DNA from 2 places in the Bacillus halotolerans genome. Region 2 is predicted to be linked to the other one. Evidence: riboswitches for the same ligand, from Rfam matches in the RefSeq annotation. Region 2 holds a riboswitch; the other holds the start of a gene.
What was found. Region 2 has a riboswitch for cyclic di-AMP ahead of kimA (potassium transporter KimA). Riboswitches for the same ligand answer to the same signal wherever they lie in the genome.
Positions count from the first base shown of each region.

Region 1 (4,292 bases), 1.6 Mb from region 2:
AAAATCCACAGAGTTGAAGCCCGCGGTTCTCGGCGTCACTGCCTGAAAATACGAAGCCCACAGTTTATCTGGCAAATGCAAGGAACCAAGCGTGCCGGGGTTGCTGTACTCTAAAATAAAGATAATCAGTGTGGCAGCAATATTCAAAACGAACGTTCCCGCTAGCATCAGTTTTGTATGTAATGAAAAGGCTTTGAAACGCCGATTTTTCAGGATGTCAAATAGCACCGTAAACCCGATGCCCCCTGTGATAAATAAGATAGTAATGACAAGATTGACTGCAGGATCACCAACGTAGCTCATTAAATTATCCGGCCATAAAGAAAAACCGGCATTGTTAAAAGCCGATATTGCATGAAACACGCTGGCAAACAATCCGGATGCCCAGCCATACTGGGGCACAAGCCGGATGGATAAGATCAGGGCGGCGATCAATTCGATACTGATTGAAAATAGAAACAGGACTTTGACAAGGCCTATCACGCCGCCGATTGTCGGCTGGTTTAAGGCTTCCCGGACCAGCATTCGTTCTTTCAATCCGATTTTTTTTCCTAAAATCATGACGATCAGAACAGCAAATGTCATAAAGCCAAGCCCGCCGACTTGAATCAGACCCATGATGACAGTTTGCCCGAACACCGTAAATTCTGTCCCAGTGTCAACAACTGCAAGCCCGGTAACAGTTGTAGCAGAAGCCGCTGTAAAAAGGGCATCTATCCATGACAACGGCTTCGCAGTAGAAATCGGGAGCTTTAACAAAAGAGAGCCAATAATAATAGTAAGAAAAAAACCAATCGCAAGCACTTGCGGGGGAGAAAAACGAACCCACTTGATTACAGTTTCCTTATGAAGTCCCACCTTTGTCTACATCCCTTCGTTTTCGAAGCGTTTAATATCCTTTTTGTGACCCATCATCACCAGGCAGTCTTGTTCGTAAATCACCTCTTCCGGTGCAGGAGAAAGGCGAACATCTCCATTATGTTTAATTGCCAGGATGGTACATCCGTACTTCGCTCTAACATTCAGATCATGAATGGATTTGGAATTCAGCTTTCGTGTTGCCAGCAGCTCAACAATACTGTAATCATCAGATAAGTCGATATAATTCAAGACATTTTCATCAGAGAGACTTTGTGCGATTTTGACGCCCATATCCTTTTCCGGATGAATAATGCGGTCGGCGCCGATTTTTTCCAGCACCTTATGGTGATAATAATTTTGAGCTTTCACCCAAATATTTGGAATGTGAAGCTCTTTTAATAGCAAAGTGGTCAGTGTGCTGGCTTGAATATTAGCCCCTATAGCCACGACCACATATTCAAAATTACGAATTCCCAGTGAAAGCAATTCGTTTTCTTCAGTGGCATTGGCAATGACCGCATGGGTTGCGTAGGAAGCGAAGGCATTGACCTTTTCTTCGTTAATATCAATAGCAAGGACCTCATGGCCCATTCTGTGCAGCTCTTTGCAAATGCTTCCGCCGAACCGTCCAAGCCCGATTACTGCAAATTGCTTGTTTTTTATTCTTCCCAATGTTCAAGACTCCCTTAATAAAATTAGCGTTTTGAAGTAAAAAAGACCATTACAAAGAATGGTCAAAATAGACCTCCTCTCTGTATACGCCTACGAGGTTAGCTGTCGGATTAGGGATTCAGAGTACCCCTTCTTACTAAGTAAGATTCACCCCAAGGCCGTTTTGTGAAACAGCCAATCATTGGTTTCCCCGTTCGTGTTTGATTAAGCGGTAAAAGAGACTTTATGAAATTGAACACTCAAGAATTTACTCCTGTTTCTAGTGTTTGTCAATTTAAATTTAATACAAGTGAAAAGGTAACTGGAAATAGAGGGAAAAGGGAGAGGAAAAGGAGTCAAAAAAAAGACCGGCGTTAAGCCGGCCCTCTGTGATTATTTACAGCCGCATGGCTGAGTCGGAGGTGTGCTGCGCTTAGCCACTTCGATGCTGGCTTCCGCGTAAAATTTATTTCCGATGCTCAGTGATTTGTTCTCTGCACGGAAAGTATATGTACCAGCGGCAGGAAGCGTTTTGTTATTCAGTTTTAACTTGAATTCACCAGCGCCTAATAAATCAAGAGCCAGAGGTACCCTTACTGTTTTACCGTTATTGAGGATCTGTGTTTCGCGCAATGCATTTCCGTTCATCGTATCTTTTGTATTTGCTGTAAATCCGCTTGGCAATGTAAATTCCATCACGCCAAGGCTGAGAAGCGTGTTTGGACGGTATGTCAATTCGATATCAGAGAAAGACCATTCTGTTTTGCTCGCTCCTTTAATTGTTGCAAACAATGAAGCTGTTGATTGGGCTCTCATCGTAGACTCAGTATGAGCAGAAGATGACTTAGATTCAGCTGCAAAAGAAGCTGAAGGTGCAGAAACGAGTAAACCGAGACTTAATACACTGATGGCCAAAGAAGATAATAACTTGCGTTTCATAACAAAAATTCCCCCTAATAAGTGATAAAGATTAAAGGCCTGCCTCTGCTTTCCACCTCCTCTTAAAGGCCAAATACAAATTTTACCTACATAAAATTACCATCAAATAAAATGGAAGTAAATGGGGTGTTTTTCCCGTATTTTTCAAATTTGTAGTAAATATAGCGGAAAAACAAAAAAACGTCCGGTTTTCCAGACGTTTTTCGATTATTTTGTTTCAATTGGTATAAATTTAAAGATCTCTCCGCTCTGCACCGATTCAGCGAGACGTTTCAGCCAATCGTAGTAGGCTTTAGAACTTTCCAGCTGCTCGTATAAACGCTGCGCTTCATTCTTCGTTTCCTCATTGAGTTCTTCCTTATGCAATATCTCTTGTAAATCAGCCTGAGCCTCCTCAATTGCTGATACATTCACCTGAACTTCCCGTTCCCATTTTGGCGGAAAGAAATTTGTGAAAAATTTAAAGAAATCTTTTTCGGCTACAAATGTGTGCTTACGGATGCCTCGGTGAAATGTCTTTTTCACGACATTTAAATCCTGAAGCTTTTTGACACCTGTGCTCATGCTGGGCTTGCTCATTTGCAGCTCCTCCCGCATTTCGTCAAGCGTCATCTCGTCCCGCATGTACATCGTTCCATATAATATCCCGACACTTCGGGTAATTCCGTAAAGATCCATTGTTTCAGCAATGGAGTCAATAACAAGATCCCGTGCCTGTTCTATAGCTGCAAATTCTGGATTTTCATCCATACTGACCCTCTTTTCCTTTAGAAAATTAAATTTGTTAAGTCATTTCTTTATGTTCTTTATCTTAACGAAACCTAGAGAAAAGTCAAAATGAAAATCACAATTAGGGCTTTGACAGTTTAAAAACCATATGTTAGATTAAGGTTGTTAAAAACATTAAATTTTTATTTAACAAACTTTATTTTCGTCAAGGAGGACTTAGATGAGTCAAACATTATACATTGACGGTGAATGGATCAGTGCCGAAAAAGGGCAGGTCCGCAGTATTATTAATCCATTTAATCAAGAAGAAATTGCAACAGTTAGCGAGGGCGGACGTGAGGATGCCGTTAAAGCAATCGCTGCTGCACGAAGAGCTTTTGACGCAGGAGAGTGGCCTTCTCTTTCAGGGCTTGAACGCGGAAAAATAGTTCTGAAAATTGCGGAATTAATCAGACGCGATCTAGACGAGCTGGCTGAGCTCGAATCCCTTGATACAGGAAAAACACTTGAGGAAAGCAAAGCCGATATGGACGATATCGCCAATGTTTTTCAGTATTATGCTGGTCTGGCAGATAAAGATGGAGGAGAGATCATCTCATCTCCAATCCCTGATTCAGAAAGCAAAATCATCAGAGAGCCAATTGGCGTATGCGGGCAAATCACGCCGTGGAATTATCCGCTTCTGCAAGCAAGCTGGAAAATCGCCCCGGCTTTAGCGGCAGGCAATACAATTGTCATGAAGCCGAGTGAGATCACACCGCTGACGACAATGAAAGTCTTTAAGCTGATGGAGGAAGCCGGGGTTCCAAAAGGTGTCGCAAACCTTGTGTTGGGACCGGGCGCCACAGTGGGTGACGAGCTTGCTGTAAACAAAGATGTTGACTTAATTTCGTTTACAGGCGGAATTGAAACAGGCAAAAAAATCATGCGGGCGGCAAGCGGCAACGTTAAAAAAATTGCGCTTGAGCTTGGAGGGAAAAATCCAAATATCATCTTCAAAGACGCAGACCTGGAAGTCGCGGTTGATCAGGCGCTAAACGCCGTATTTTTCCACGCCGGCCAAGTATGCTCCGCCGGGTCCCGACTGCTTGTAGAAGAAGATATTCATGACC
Region 1 is NZ_CP029364.1:3,112,597-3,116,888, forward strand. Features, by position in the region: gene ktrB (Ktr system potassium transporter KtrB) at 1-858, opposite strand, end outside; gene ktrA (potassium uptake protein KtrA) at 865-1,533, opposite strand; cyclic di-AMP (ydaO/yuaA leader) riboswitch at 1,605-1,754, opposite strand; gene bslA (biofilm surface layer hydrophobin BslA) at 1,906-2,451, opposite strand; gene cudC (transcriptional regulator GbsR) at 2,659-3,201, opposite strand; gene betB (betaine-aldehyde dehydrogenase) at 3,401-4,292, shown strand, end outside.
Region 1: it holds a riboswitch for cyclic di-AMP, as region 2 does, so the genes downstream of both, ktrA (potassium uptake protein KtrA) here and kimA (potassium transporter KimA) in region 2, are expected to answer to the same signal.

Region 2 (4,292 bases):
CGCTTCTGGGCAAAAGCAGCCGTGAACAAGCCAAACAGCAGGTGCTGACAAACGATCTTATGACATTGTACGGATCAAAAGACAGCGCGGAACTGACGTATCAGATTCCGGCAGGCGCCTCTTCCGGCAGCCAGCAATTGGTGATTGAATATGAGGCATCAGATCTTTTAATTTCTCCTTCATCGTTAACGGCTGTAATTGACAATGAACCGGTAAAAACGTTAAAGCTAAACGGCGATCCAAAACGGAAAACACTGAAGCTGAACTTGAACAAAAGCCAGTCCGCTCCAGGCTATCACAGCGTATCACTGAAATTTTACGGCGTCTTGAAAGAGGGCGTCTGCGTCAGACAGGATACGTCCGGCAACTGGATCAAAATTTATCCGGACAGCCGCCTGACACTGGCGGACAGCAGCGAAGCGAAGGGAACATCACTTGAACATTACCCATACCCATTTGCCCAATCGGGAAATACAGCGGAAGAGACTGCTATTGTCATTCCGGATAACCCGAGCTCGGCAGAAATTGAAGCGGCTGTCAAGACAGAAGGATACCTGAAAACTGCGGACAGCAGTGTCAGCATTTCGTTTGTGAAGGAATCTGAAGTGAAGCAAATCGACAAGCCGACCATTTTCATCGGAGTGGATAAGCATTGGAACGGCAAGGTGAAGAAGCTGATCAAACAAGCCGGCTTACAGGCAAAAGGAGAAAAACTTCTGCTTGCGGAGCGCGTGCTGAAAGCACAGGGCAAGCAGCAGCCGGTTCTGTTTGCACAAGCGGCATCTGATGATGTGCTCTCAGAAAAAATCAGCGCCATCGCCGATCAGACTTACACCGGCCAGCTAAGCGGGGAAACACTTTCAATTGGCAAGCTTCAGAAGGCTGAAAAGCAGGTAAGCAATAAGCTGACCCTTGAGAAATTCGGGGCAGAAGATATGACAATCGGAGCTGACAAAACATCTTCAGCACATTATTTTTATCCGGCTTCTGCGATGATAGACCAAAATCAATCAGCCAAGCTGTCGCTTAAACTAAAGAAATCGGAAACGATTCAAGCAGCCGCGGCAGAAAGCGGTTCAGCCTCTCAAGCAGCAGAGCTGAAGGTCCTCATCAACGGTCAGCCGCATTCAGTTCGCCTTGATGAATTAGGGAAAGAAGATAAAAACGGATACTATCATGTCACGCTGAAAGTAGACCCTGAGCTGCTGCAGAAAAACCGCTACATTGATATACAGTTTATCACCACGGGCTTAAAGGAAAACAACCCTTGCAACACAACGGACGAAGAGAAATGGGTCTTCATTGATAAAAGCAGCACATTGTCTTACACGATCAAAGGCACATCTCCGTCAGCCGATTTTCAAGAATGGCCGCTTCCATACGCCGGAAATCAGGAACAGACAACACTGATTGTGCTACCTGACAGCGTGAGCAAATCCAAGCTTAAGGAGCTTTCTCTCGTTACTGATTCCTTTGGAAGCGAAGCCCAGCAATCTTTCACAGTAAGGAAAGCATCTGAAGTTAAAGCGGAGGACGCGAAAGGCCGGAACTTAATTTTCATCGGCGGCATTAGCCAGTTCTCTCTTTTGAAAGAGAAATCTTCTGATCTGCTCGTGCCTCAAGCGAAAAACGGCTCGTTTGACGTGTCGGGCTTTGAAATGCTGAACGAGACGACGAAACAAGTGGCATTTACCCAAGCGTCTTTATGGGATTCAAATTATACGATGGCTGTTTTTGCGCCGCTGAAAGGAAATGGCGCGGCCGTCACAAAAGAAATCATCAGCTTTTTGAACAGCAATGATGACACGGCGACCGTCATCAATGAAACAAACAGCCAGCAGGTGTTTACAAACCACCAGCAGCTCAAATCGGAAACAAACAGTTCTGAAACAGAAAAAACAGCACAAGATCATGGGCAACAACTGCTGTATATCGGCGTGCTGGCTCTCATGATGGTAATTGCGGCAGCCTTCATTTGGGTAACCGTTAGACGAAGAAAGAGAAAGACAGACAGAGAATAAGGCAGAGGCTGTTATCAGCCTCTGTTTTTTTGTTTTTGGTTTAAATTTTCCATTTGTGGAACCTGTCATTTTATTTTTTTCTCCCGGCCGATAAGCCTCTTTACAACATACGTAAACGGGAGTATGATCTCTTTTAGAAAACAAATCGCTTAATCTGTAAACAGAGCGGGGGACCCATTTTAGCGGCATTTTGCCGCTCGGGGTGAATCCTTTTTAGGTAGGGCAAACTCTCATATGCCCGAATCCGTCAGCTAACCTCGTAAGCGTTCATGAGAGGAGATGAATGAAACCTGTGTTCGATGTTAAGGCACAGGGGCATCCGTTTGCCTCTGTGTTTTTTGCTGTTCAATTTTCAGGATGTAAATCGCATACAGAGACATCATAGCAGAAAGGGACTATTACAAAATGTGAGAACAGATGCGGATGTTTTATTGTTTTAATGAAAAATGAAATTAAAAGGGGAAGACATCGATGTATCATTCAATCAAACGTTTTTTGATTGGGAAACCGTTAAAATCACAAGCCGCAGGAGAACAAAAACTGACGAAATTAAAGGCGCTTGCCATGCTCTCCTCAGATGCTTTATCATCTGTCGCTTACGGAACGGAACAAATTCTTATCATATTGGCGGCGGTAAGCGCTGCTGCATTTTGGTATTCCATTCCGATAGCGGTCGGCGTACTCATTTTGCTGCTCGCGCTGATTCTCTCATACAGGCAAATTATTTACGCTTATCCGCAGGGCGGCGGGGCGTATGTTGTATCAAAAGAAAACCTCGGCGAAAAGCCCGGGCTGATTGCAGGCGGTTCATTGCTTGTCGATTATATATTAACTGTAGCAGTAAGTATTTCCGCAGGGACGGACGCCATCACGTCGGCGTTCCCGGCACTGCATGATTATCATATACCGATTGCTGTTTTACTTGTTTTAGTGATTATGATTTTAAATCTGCGGGGGCTGTCAGAATCAGCATCGATTCTTGCTTACCCGGTCTATCTGTTTGTGGCGGCGCTTTTCATCCTGATTGCCGTCGGTCTTTTTAAGCTTATGACAGGACAAATTGATCAGCCAGTCCATCATACACCGATCGGCACACCGGTAGCCGGCATTACGCTGTTTTTGCTGCTTAAGGCTTTTTCATCCGGCTGTTCCGCGCTCACCGGAGTTGAAGCGATCTCCAACGCGATTCCAGCCTTCAAAAACCCGCCTGCGCGAAACGCGGCGAGAACGTTGGCTATGATGGGGATCTTGCTTGCGGTTCTGTTTGCCGGCATTACGGTACTTGCATACGGTTACGGGACGGCTCCGAAACCGAATGAAACGGTCATTTCACAAATCGCATCGGATACCTTCGGCAGAAATGTGTTCTACTATGTCATTCAGGGTGTGACATCGTTAATTTTGGTCCTTGCGGCGAATACGGGCTTTTCAGCCTTCCCGCAGCTTGCCTTCAACTTGGCGAGAGACCAATACATGCCGCGCATGTTTACAGTAAGAGGCGACCGCTTAGGCTTCTCAAACGGGATTATCTTTTTAGGTGTTGCCTCAATTGTGCTGATTCTGTTATTTGGAGGGCTGACGGAGCACTTAATCCCGCTATACGCGGTCGGTGTGTTTATTCCATTTACCCTTTCACAAACAGGGATGTGCATCAAATGGATCAAACAAAAACCAAAAGGCTGGATTGGAAAAATGCTGATTAACGCCTGCGGCGCATTGATATCGTTTATGGTTCTGTCCATCCTATTTGTCACGAAGTTTAATGTCGTATGGCCTGTTTTAATCTTTATGCCGATCGTCGTTTTTTTGTTTTTTGCGATTAAAAATCACTATACGGCTGTCGGTGAACAGCTTCGTATCGTAAACAAACAGCCGGAAGAAATCAAAGGTACGGTCGTGATTGTGCCTGTAGCCGGCGTCACGACCGTCGTGCAAAAATCTATTCAATACGCGAAGTCACTGTCAGATCAGGTCATTGCCGTTCACGTGTCGTTTGACAGAGAACAGGAAAAGAAAGTGGAAAAACGCTGGGAAGAGCTGAATAATGGAGTGCGTCTCGTCACGCTTCACTCTTCGTACAGAAGCCTGGTCCATCCGTTTGATAAGTTTTTGGAAACTGTTGAAGCAAAAGCGAAGAAGAAACAGTTTTCTGTCATGGTGCTGTTCCCGCAATTTATCACAAAAAAACGCTGGCACACCATTCTGCACAACCAGTCAGCCTTCCTGCTCAGAGTCCGGCTGTTCTGGAAGAAGGACATAATCGTTGCCACA
Region 2 is NZ_CP029364.1:1,523,148-1,527,439, reverse strand. Features, by position in the region: gene DIC78_RS07780 (cellulose biosynthesis cyclic di-GMP-binding regulatory protein BcsB) at 1-2,021, shown strand, start outside; cyclic di-AMP (ydaO/yuaA leader) riboswitch at 2,158-2,302, shown strand; gene kimA (potassium transporter KimA) at 2,493-4,292, shown strand, end outside.